DNA from 3 places in the Aquaspirillum soli genome. Region 3 is predicted to be linked to each of the others. Evidence: predicted binding sites of a transcription regulator. Region 3 holds the regulator's gene; each other region holds the start of a gene.
What was found. Region 3 encodes FNR, which switches genes on or off when oxygen is low (the NO sensors DNR and NnrR bind a similar motif). Its sites were predicted from a motif close to TTGATNNNNATCAA; they were not measured.

Region 1: the regulator FNR is predicted to act here: its motif matches at 1,440-1,453, upstream of ACYVJG_RS09175 (M61 family metallopeptidase).
Region 2: the regulator FNR is predicted to act here: its motif matches at 2,041-2,054, upstream of ACYVJG_RS09555 (OmpW/AlkL family protein).

What each region holds. Positions count from the first base shown of each region.
Region 1 covers NZ_BAAGTM010000009.1:51,739-55,320, forward strand. Annotated here, with positions in the region: gene ccoN (cytochrome-c oxidase, cbb3-type subunit I) at 1-1,130, opposite strand, end outside; gene ACYVJG_RS09175 (M61 family metallopeptidase) at 1,484-3,286, shown strand; gene pepN (aminopeptidase N) at 3,372-3,582, shown strand, end outside.
Region 2 covers NZ_BAAGTM010000010.1:28,610-32,191, forward strand. Annotated here, with positions in the region: gene ACYVJG_RS09550 (porin) at 1-896, opposite strand, end outside; gene ACYVJG_RS09555 (OmpW/AlkL family protein) at 1,269-1,877, opposite strand; gene ubiD (4-hydroxy-3-polyprenylbenzoate decarboxylase) at 2,137-3,582, shown strand, end outside.
Region 3 covers NZ_BAAGTM010000004.1:212,847-216,428, forward strand. Annotated here, with positions in the region: gene ACYVJG_RS06360 (AmpG family muropeptide MFS transporter) at 1-1,028, shown strand, start outside; gene fnr (fumarate/nitrate reduction transcriptional regulator Fnr) at 1,025-1,789, opposite strand; gene hemN (oxygen-independent coproporphyrinogen III oxidase) at 1,894-3,312, shown strand; gene ACYVJG_RS06375 (nucleotidyltransferase family protein) at 3,381-3,582, opposite strand, start outside.

The DNA of each region.
Region 1 (3,582 bases), on a different contig from region 3:
AGTTTGTTGGAGTACATTTGTTCACGACCGAACAAGCGTGGCACCAAGTAGTAGATAGAACCGATACTGATAAAGCCCACCCAACCCAAAGCACCAGAGTGAACGTGACCCACAGTCCAGTCAGTGTAGTGCGACAAGGCGTTGACGGTTTTGATCGACATCATTGGGCCTTCGAAGGTGGACATACCATAGAAGGACAACGACACAACCAAGAATTTCAACACAGGGTCGGTACGCAGTTTGTGCCATGCGCCAGACAGGGTCATGATACCGTTGATCATACCACCCCAGCTTGGTGCCAACAGAATCAGCGAGAACACCATGCCGATCGATTGGGTCCAGTCAGGCAAAGCGGTGTAATGCAGATGGTGAGGACCCGCCCACATATAGGTGAAGATCAGCGCCCAGAAGTGCACCACCGACAGACGGTAGGAATAAACAGGACGGCCCGCTTGTTTTGGCACAAAGTAGTACATCATGCCCAAGAAAGCTGCGGTCAGGAAGAAACCCACCGCATTGTGGCCGTACCACCATTGCACCATCGCATCCACGGCACCGGCGTAAGCAGAGTAGGATTTGGTGAAGGACACAGGCAAGGCCATGCTATTCACAATGTGCAACAGGGCAACGGCGAGAATAAACGCACCGTAGAACCAGTTAGCCACATAGATGTGCTTCACTTTACGGACAGCAATGGTGCCGAAGAATACGATTGCATACGACACCCAGATCACAGCGATCAAGATATCGATTGGCCATTCCAGCTCGGCATATTCTTTACCCGAGGTAAAGCCGAGTGGCAGGGTTACTGCGGCCAATACAATCACCAGCTGCCAACCCCAGAAGGTAAAGGAAGCCAGCTTTTCAGCGAATAGACGAACTTGAGAAGTTCTTTGAACAACATAGTAAGACGTAGCAAACAGCGCACAGCCACCAAAAGCAAAAATCACCGCATTGGTATGCAGGGGGCGCAGACGGCCAAAGTGAAACCACGGGCCAAAATTCAGCTCGGGCCACACCAACTGGGCGGCGATAATCACGCCAACCAGCATGCCAACAATCCCCCAGACCACGGTCATGATGGCAAATTGGCGCACCACCTTATAATTATAAGTGGATTGCGTTTCCATTTAAGGTTTCTCCAAGGTTACAAACGTAAAATCTTGCGAGGTTGCCGCTCTTAGGCTATTGACGGCACGTCCCTCCGCCACCAGCTTGAAATCTCATCCCAACACCTTATCTAGAGATGACTTTTCTGTCGTTTCAACATCCTGACTTTTGAAATTCGACATTATTACCGGTGGATCACCCTGCCCGACACAGATGCTTTTGTATCGGACCGACATATTGCACCGCGCTATTCTACATCCAGACGGGCTTTGTACCAACGCTACATAGGCTGTGGTAGCTGGATTGTATTGTCATGTCTTGACATCTTATTGACCTACATCAAGCGCATTCGGCCTAACAACGAGCAAATCACATGTTTACTGTTCATTATCAGATCTCGGCACATCCCACCCATGCACAAGCATTGGACGTGGCCATCGCGATTACGCTTCCAGCACCACAAGATATACAGCTCATGCTACCAACATGGATACCAGGTAGTTACCTTATCCGTGAGTTCTCACGGCATCTGCACGCGGTAACTGCCAGTACAGCCAAGGGCCAACCATTATCGTGTGAAAAACTCAACAAACACCGTTGGTGCGTCGCAGCAACGGAAACCCATTTTACCGTACGCTACACCGTTTATGCTTACGATTTATCAGTGCGAGGTGCTTACCGTGACCAACAACGGGTATTTATCAACCCCGCTTGCGTTTGTTTGGCACTAGAAAACGCACCAGATACGGCAATTTCACTGACACTTTCACCCTTTGGCAACCCAGACTGGGCGGTTGCAACTGCACTGCCCGCACAGAATGTCGATTCACAGGGATGGGGATGTTACACAGCGACCGATTATCAGCATTTGATCGATTGTCCCATAGAAATCGGTTCGTTTCAGCGAGTTTGCTTTGATGTTGAGGGGCTTCCCCATGAATTTGTTTTATCGGGTGCAGACCAACGAGTCGATCTCTCTCGTTTAGTCAACGACACGGCAGCGATTTGCCGTGAACAAATTCGTTTTTTTGGTGGAGAAACACCATTTACACGCTATGTCTTTTTGTTACATGTTGGGGATAGCCTGTATGGTGGCTTAGAACACACCTCAAGCACCGCTCTCCTTGCAGATCGTAAAGCCCTACCCCTACCCAACCAAGCACAGCCCCATGATGAATATCATGACTTACTCAGCTTGATTAGCCATGAATACTTCCATGCGTGGAATGTCAAAACCATCAAGCCACAGGCTTTCACCCCTTATCAACTACAAGCAGAAAGCTATACCCGTTTATTGTGGGCATTTGAGGGGATTACTTCGTATTACGATGAGCTTTTCGTATTACGTGCAGGGCTGATGTCATTCGAAACCTATTGCAACAAACTGGCCCACAGCATCAGCCACGTTCAACGCCAACCAGGACAACAGCGACAAACACTGGAAGCATCAAGCTTTGACGCATGGATTAAATTTTACCGACCGGACGAAAATACCGCGAATGAAGTCGTCAGTTACTATCAAAAAGGGGCGCTAGCCGCACTGGTACTGGATTTAGCGATTAGACGTCATAGCCAGAACCAAAAGGCTTTAGATGATGTCATGCGCCATCTCTGGCGGCATGTGACAACAACACAACAAGGCTTAGCAGAACACGAATGGGAACAATTGGCCAGTGCCTACCTTGGTTGGGACATTTCACCGCTGTGTGATGTGCTGTTAAGAAGCACACAACCGCTTCCCTTGGCAGCGTATTTGGCTGATGCAGGCATTGATTTAAGTTGGCATGTTGCAGCGCATGACCAAGATAAGGGCAAAGCGATCACCACCGCTACTCCTTTACCCTCTCCAGCAAAATGCAGCGTCAGCTTGGGTGTTCGAACACAAACCGATGTACTAGGGTGCAAACTACACACTGTTTATCAGGGTGGTTCGGCAGCAACGGCAGGCCTTGCAGGTGGTGATATTATTTTAGCAATCAATGGATTACGTGTTAAAGACTTAGACAATGCCTTAGCTGGCTATCAGGCAGGGGATACAATTTCTGTCCATATTCTACGCCGAGAGTATTTATTGCAATTTGAAATTGTTTTGTCAGATAAGGCACTAGATACTTGTTATTTACAACATCCAGATTTTGCATTGCAGCAAAATATCTGGCCAGCTGCTATTCAGTAAAACCAACCCAAACAACAATTTATGTCTTTTTTAAAGATGCCGTCTTATAATAGGCGGCATTGTTTTTTATCTCTCGCTGACCATTATGACTGCAACCCATTCCCCCCCAACCATTCATCTTCGCCGCGATTATCAAGCTTCGCCATTTTTGGTAGACCGTGTCGATCTTACTTTTGATATTCGTGAACAATCAACTCGTGTTCACTCACGGTTGTTAATTAAACGCAATCGTCACGCTATTACACATCATAATCTGGTATTACATGGCTCTGCTTCACTGAATGTTATTCACTTAG
Region 2 (3,582 bases), on a different contig from region 3:
TTCACTTTCATGTCCCAGCCTTTAGCAAAGGACACGCGAGGCGTGATTGCACCGATGGTGTAGGAAGCAGTCAATGCCATTTCACGAGTTTTCACTTCGTTACCAGCTAAACCAGCAGGGATCGCACCAGAGTAAGAACCGTAGCTAGCTTCTTCACCGCCTTTAACTTGCTGGTAGCCCAATGCCACGTACAGGTTGTTAGCATCGTAACCGGCTTCTACGCGATGACCATGACCAGCTTCGTTGTTCTTGATGGCATCGCCGTAGCGCAAGTAGCTGTATGCGGCAAAGATACCGTTGTTGCTGTAAGCAACAGCCAAGTTAGCGGTGTTTTTGTCAGTGCGTTCGCCAGCATTGTAAGCGCGCACTTCGTCAGCGCCGTACAGGGCGGACACAGTGAAGCCACCGAAGTTAGGGCTGTCGTAACGGATAGCGTTGTTCACACGGCCGTCGGTACGGGTGAAGATGCCCAAACCGTTTACGCTGCCTTTGGCAGAACCGTACATCCATGGATCAACTTGTTCCATGTCGCTGTTTTGGTAGGTGGACAAACGACCCACGCGCACTTTACCGAAGCCACCTTCAACACCGATGAAGCTGTCACGGGTTGCGAAGCGGTTGCCGGAAGCGTTGTCGTCGAAGCTCAGGCCTTGCTCAACTTGCCAAATCGCTTTCAGGCCATTGCCCAGGTCTTCAGAACCTTTGAAACCGATGCGAGAGGTGTCAACCATGTTAACGGTCATGCCACCTTTCAGGTCGCCGTTAGGTGCCATCGCGAAGGAGTCACCCAAGGTTTTGTTGTAACCAACTTCAGCAGCCAATTTACCGTACAGAACCACGTCAGCCATTGCAGCAGCTGGCAAAGTAGCAATTGCAATCGCAATCAACTTTTTCATCGCAAGAATCCTTAATTTTTGTTGGACAAAGCTGGCAACATCACAGCCCAGCTTGAGAAAAACCAGCGCAACACGAACACCAGTCTTTGCAGTGCAATATAGCGGTCATCGTTGCAAAAACACCAACGCCGGCCAAGTCATAACACGACAATCAAAGCACTGCAGCAAACAAAAAACACATAACATCATGTTTAAAAAAACATTTTTGTGTTTAAGCCAGTGTTGCAAAAAACACACACATCAAGTCATCTTCAGAAAAGGTGTACAAAAAACACAACACCATGGCATAACACCATCCGACAAATGACAGAAAAAAAACGGCACTGCCAAAAAACAGTGCCGCAAGATACAACGAGAGGGAATAAATAAAGCTTAGAACTTCATCCCTACGCCCACACCGAAGACCCATGGGTTGATGCCGAGGTTACCAATTTTGGCACCATCTAATTTCACATCGGTATCAATCCAAATTTTCTTGACGTCCACGTTCACGAACACGTCTTTGGTCACACCAATATCAACACCTGCTTGCAAAGCGCCACCGAAGCTACCGCTTTCCACGTCCAATTTTTTACCAGCAAATTTCAGGTCATTGTCGTAGAAGAAGGTGTAGTTCAGACCAGCACCAACGTATGGACGAATTTGACCTTCTGGGTTGAAGTGCCATTGCAAAGTCACAGTTGGAGGCAAGTGACTGATTTTGCCCAAGCTGGTGCCACCAGATTTCAGTTCGTGACGGGCAGTGCCCAAGATCAATTCAGCAGCCAAGTTTTTGGTCACGAAGTAGGTCAGGTCGAGTTCTGGTACCACTTGGTTCGACACATTCACGCCCAAAGCGTTGATGGTGGCGGTACGAGACTCTTCTGGGTTGATGCTAATAGCGCGCAAACGAACCAACACATCACCCGCTTCAGCAAAAGCAGGAGCAGCAACACCAGCGAACAACGAGCCAGCCACGAGGGCGAGAGCGATTTTTTTCATGTTTTTCTCCGAAGATACAAACGATTTTCAAAAACTTGCCACCAAGCGGTTACTACCGCACAGTCAAGCAGGGTAAACTTTTTTAACTGCACGCACTCTACCCAAGCTAGAGTATGAAAAAAACCCTGTTGTTGTAAAAAACAGACGCTAATCCGGTGTGGATATGACTTAAATCAAACAGCAGCGAACTCAATGCAGCAAATTGACGACAGTTTTCACTGCATCAAACCCTATTTTTCGCATGAGAAGCCATAAGAAAATGTCATTCGTTTATCGCGATCTACGAGATTTTATCGATTTACTAGAAAAAAAACGGTTACTCCACCGAATTTCACGCCCAGTTTCACCCATTTTAGAAATGACAGAGATTGGAGACCGTGTGTTACGACAAGGTGGCCCTGCTTTGTTGTTTCAAACCCCACAACATGGCAACACCTGCTATGACATTCCTGTGTTGGCCAACTTATTTGGTACCCCAGAACGGGTTGCCCTAGGTATGGGAGCCGAAGATCTAGCGCAGTTGCGCGAAATCGGCAAAACCTTGGCTTATCTCAAAGAGCCAGAGCCCCCCAAAGGGCTGCGGGATGCATGGGACAAACTGCCATTACTGAAGCAAGTGCTCAGCATGGCACCAAAAGAGGTAAAAAAGGCGCCATGCCAAGATATTATTTGGGAAGGGGAGGAAGTTGATCTCAGTCGGCTACCAATACAACATTGTTGGCCAGGTGACGTTGCACCTTTAATCACTTGGGGACTCACTGTCACCCGAGGGCCAAATAAAAAACGACAAAATTTGGGAATTTATCGCCAACAGGTACTCAGTCGTAATCGTGTCATTATGCGGTGGCTGGCACATCGTGGTGGCGCCCTCGACTACCGAGAATTTAGACAACGCTTTCCCGATCAACCGTACCCCGTTGCAGTGGTCTTGGGTTGTGATCCCGCCACCATTCTAGGTGCAGTGACACCCGTACCGGACACATTAAGTGAATACCAATTTGCTGGCTTACTGCGCGGCAGTCGCACTGAACTGGTGAAGTGCATTGGATCAGATTTACAGGTCCCAGCAAGTGCCGAAATAGTGTTGGAAGGGTTTATCTATCCAAATGATCTTGCACTGGAAGGCCCTTATGGTGACCACACCGGTTACTACAATGAACAAGATCATTTTCCCGTGTTTACCATCGAGCGCATCACCATGCGCCAGCAGCCGATTTATCACAGTACGTACACCGGCAAACCCCCAGATGAGCCTGCGATTCTCGGTGTCGCACTCAATGAAGTTTTTGTACCGATTTTACAAAAGCAGTTTCCAGAAATTGTTGATTTCTACTTGCCGCCAGAGGGATGCAGTTATCGCATGGCAGTGGTCAGTATCAAAAAACAATACCCCGGCCATGCAAAACGGGTAATGATGGGTGTGTGGTCTTTCCTACGCCAGTTTATGTATACCAAGTTTATTGTCATTGTTGATGAGGATGTTAATACCCGTGACTGGAAGGAAGTCATTTGGGCCATTACAACACGAATGGACCCCGTACGAGATACCACGCTGATCGAGCATACGCCGATTGATTACCTTGACTTTGCCAGCCCCATTTCTGGCTTAGGTGGCAAAATGGGACTGGATGCGACTAACAAATTACCAGGGGAAACCCATCGCGAATGGGGTACGCCAATCACGATGGATCAAGCCACCAAAAAT
Region 3 (3,582 bases):
TAGGGCGGCGGCGTGGCTGGATGTTGGCAACACAGGTGGGCTTGATTGCCTCGCTCGCTGGCTTTGCCGCTTTTCAACCACAACAAGATATTTGGTCGATTGCGGTGTTGGCGGTGGCGGTGGCCTTTTTTAGCGCCAGCCAAGATATTGTGTTGGATGCCTATCGGCGTGAAATTTTGCCCGATGCTGAATTAGGGCTAGGGAATTCTATTCATATCAATGCTTATCGTTTGGCGAGTTTAATTCCCGGTTCCTTGTCGCTGATCTTAGCGGACCATTTACCGTGGCCAACTGTCTTTTGGATCACCGCTCTCTTTATGCTGCCGGGGCTGTTGATGACGTTGACGGTGAGTGAGCCGATGTTGCAAGGCGCTGCACCGCGCACTTTACGCGAAGCCGTGGTAGAGCCATTTCGTGAATTTATTGATCGGGCTGGATGGCAACATGCGCTACTGATTTTAGGATTTATCTTCCTATATAAACTCGGTGACAGCATGGCAACCGCACTGGCAACGCCGTTTTATCTTGATACGGGATTTACAAAATCTGATATTGGATTGATCGCCAAACATGCTGGGCTTTGGCCTGCTGTGATAGGTGGTTTACTCGGTGGAATTTGGATGTTAAAGCTCGGCATCAATCGCGCCTTATGGTTATTTGGCGTGGTGCAGATGGTGACAATTTTGGGCTTTGTCATTCTCGACCAAGTCGGCCCAGATAAACTGACTTTAGCCTTAGTGATTTCAGCCGAGGCGCTTGGGGTGGGTTTGGGTTCGGCGGCGTTTATTGCTTTTATTGCCCGTGCGACCCACCCACTGTATACCGCCACGCAACTGGCGCTATTCACCAGCTTATCTGCCGTACCGCGTACGGTCATCAATGCCGGAACTGGCTATTTGGTGGAAGCATTAGGATGGACACCGTTTTTCTTGCTGTGTACGGTGTTGGCAATACCGGGGATGTTGCTACTGGTAAAAGTCGCCCCATGGCATGAGGCGACTTCAGACAAGACGGCAACGGCTCATTAGGCGTGGGCGCTGTGATCGTCAGCAAAACCGCCTGCACAACCACTGACCAGTTGTTTTAAGTGTTCTGGTTGGAGCAGGCGGATATGTTTATGGTCAACGCTAATCCAACCGTTTGCTTGGAATTTCGAAAGCGTGCGGCTCACTGTTTCGAGTTTCAGGCCTAAGAAACTGCCAATTTCTTCACGACTCATCCGTAAAACAAAGTCGTTGGCGGCAAACCCTCTGGCGGAGAGGCGTTGCGATAAATTCAGCAAAAAGGCGGCCAATCGTTCTTCCGCTTTCATATTGCCAAGCAATAACATCACACTTTGGTCGCGTACAATTTCACGACTCATCAGGCGGAAGAAATGACGTTGTAGGCTCGGAATATCTCGCCCGAGGAGTTCCAAGCGCGCAAACGGCAGCTCACAGACATCCGAATCTTCCAAAGCTTGTGCATCACAACCGTGGGTGTTGCTACTGATGCCATCCAACCCCATGAGATCACCAGACATGTGAAACCCGGTGACTTGTTCACGACCATCATGGCTAGACACACAATTTTTGAAAAAGCCGGTGCGGACCGCGAATAAAGCTCGGAAAGGGTCTCCCGCTCGGAACAGATATTCACCGCGTTTGACGCGGCGACTCTGTCGGATCACCGCGTCAAGCTGTGACATTTCCTCTCGGTTCAGACCAAGAGGCAGGCACAGCTCTCGTAAGCTGCAGTTCGAGCAGGAAACTTTGAGGGTGTGCAGGGGAACAGGACGGGGATCGAGCATGGGTAAATTCTGATATAGAGTGGAATTGAGGGGCGGTTGATTCGTGTCAAAAACAATCTGAGTTGGCTCAGGCACAGTGCAGCCATTGAATAGGATATTTCTTTATGAGCACTGCGAATTTTGCCATGTTAGCTTCTCCATCAGCTCGTTTTGAATTCGACCGTCAGCTCATTGAGCGGTTGGACGGCAGTGGACCGCGTTATACCTCCTACCCGACTGCTGATCGATTTAGCAGCGAGTTTGGAGAATTGGATTATCGACATAGCTTACAGCAAAGGCAAATTGGTGCGAATGCTGGGCCGTTGTCGTTGTATGTACATATCCCTTTTTGCAATACCGTCTGTTACTACTGCGGTTGCAATAAAATTATCACGAAAGATCGTTCGCGTGCAGACCAGTACATAGACTATCTGGAACGCGAACTTGCCTTATACGCCGATTTGCTCGGCGATAAGCAAGATTTGATCCAGCTTCACTTTGGCGGCGGCACACCGACTTTTCTCAGTGATGAGCAGATGACACGGCTGATGACGGCGATTCGCCGGACTTTTCATCTGTTGCCACATGGGGAATTCTCGATTGAGATTGACCCACGCAAAGTCACTGCACAAACCGTCGCGCACTTGGCACAACTGGGTTTTAACCGCATGTCTGTCGGTGTACAGGATTTTAATCCGCTTGTCCAGCAAGCCGTTAACCGCATTCAAAGTGAAGAAGAAACCCGTGTGGTGATTGAAGCTGCGCGAGCTTCTGGCTTTAAATCGATCAGTTTGGATTTGATTTATGGCCTGCCATTACAAACATTGGCTTCGGTACAAGAGACCCTCGATCGAGTATTAGCCATTCGTCCTGACCGTTTAGCTTTGTATAACTATGCCCATCTGCCTTCGGTGTTTATGCCGCAGCGGCGTATCAACGAAGCAGAATTGCCCGTGCCAGAGGTGAAGCTCGATATTCTGCAGATGGCGGTGCAACACCTTGGGACAGCAGGTTATGTCTTTATTGGGATGGACCATTTTGCCCTACCAGAAGATGAATTGGCAGTGGCCTTACAACAAGGGCGGTTGCAGCGTAATTTCCAAGGCTATTCGACTCATGCCGACCATGATTTGATTGCCATTGGTGTGTCTTCGATTGGGAAAGTCGGCCCCAGCTACGCACAAAATCACAAAGAAATCGAGCAATACTATGCAGCGTTGGATGCAGGCCAACTGCCGATTTTGCGTGGTTTATGTTTATCTGCCGATGATTTGCTACGAAGAACGGTGATTCAAGCCTTGATGTGTCGTTTTGCTCTGTCGATGGACGCCATCAGTGAAAGTTTCGGTATTGACTTTAAGCGTTATTTCGCGTGGGAATTGGAAAAACTGGCGGAATATCAAACGCTGGGCTTGTTGGAAATTGACGATGAATGGCTCACCATCAGCCCCCGTGGTCGTTTCCTGATTCGCACGGTCGCAATGGTGTTTGACCGTCATCTGCGCGAAAAACAAACCCATGCTCGTTATTCACGTACGATTTAACTCAGAACCAGTCACCCCTTTGGGGTGGCTGCATCGTACGGATAAATCATGCCTTGTCTGTTGCCGCTTTAGGCGGTAGGTTCAACATCTGGTCTTTGCACCACGACATACCCCGCTAAAATCTCTTCCTTGAACGACTCAGGAATCTCATCCCAATCGACAATCTGTACGATGATTGGGATATGGCTTTCAACAAAAGCCTCTCTCACCACACTTAAACGAAAGACATCCCGTTTTTTATCAGCAGGAAAGCGCGCCATTAGGTTCAAA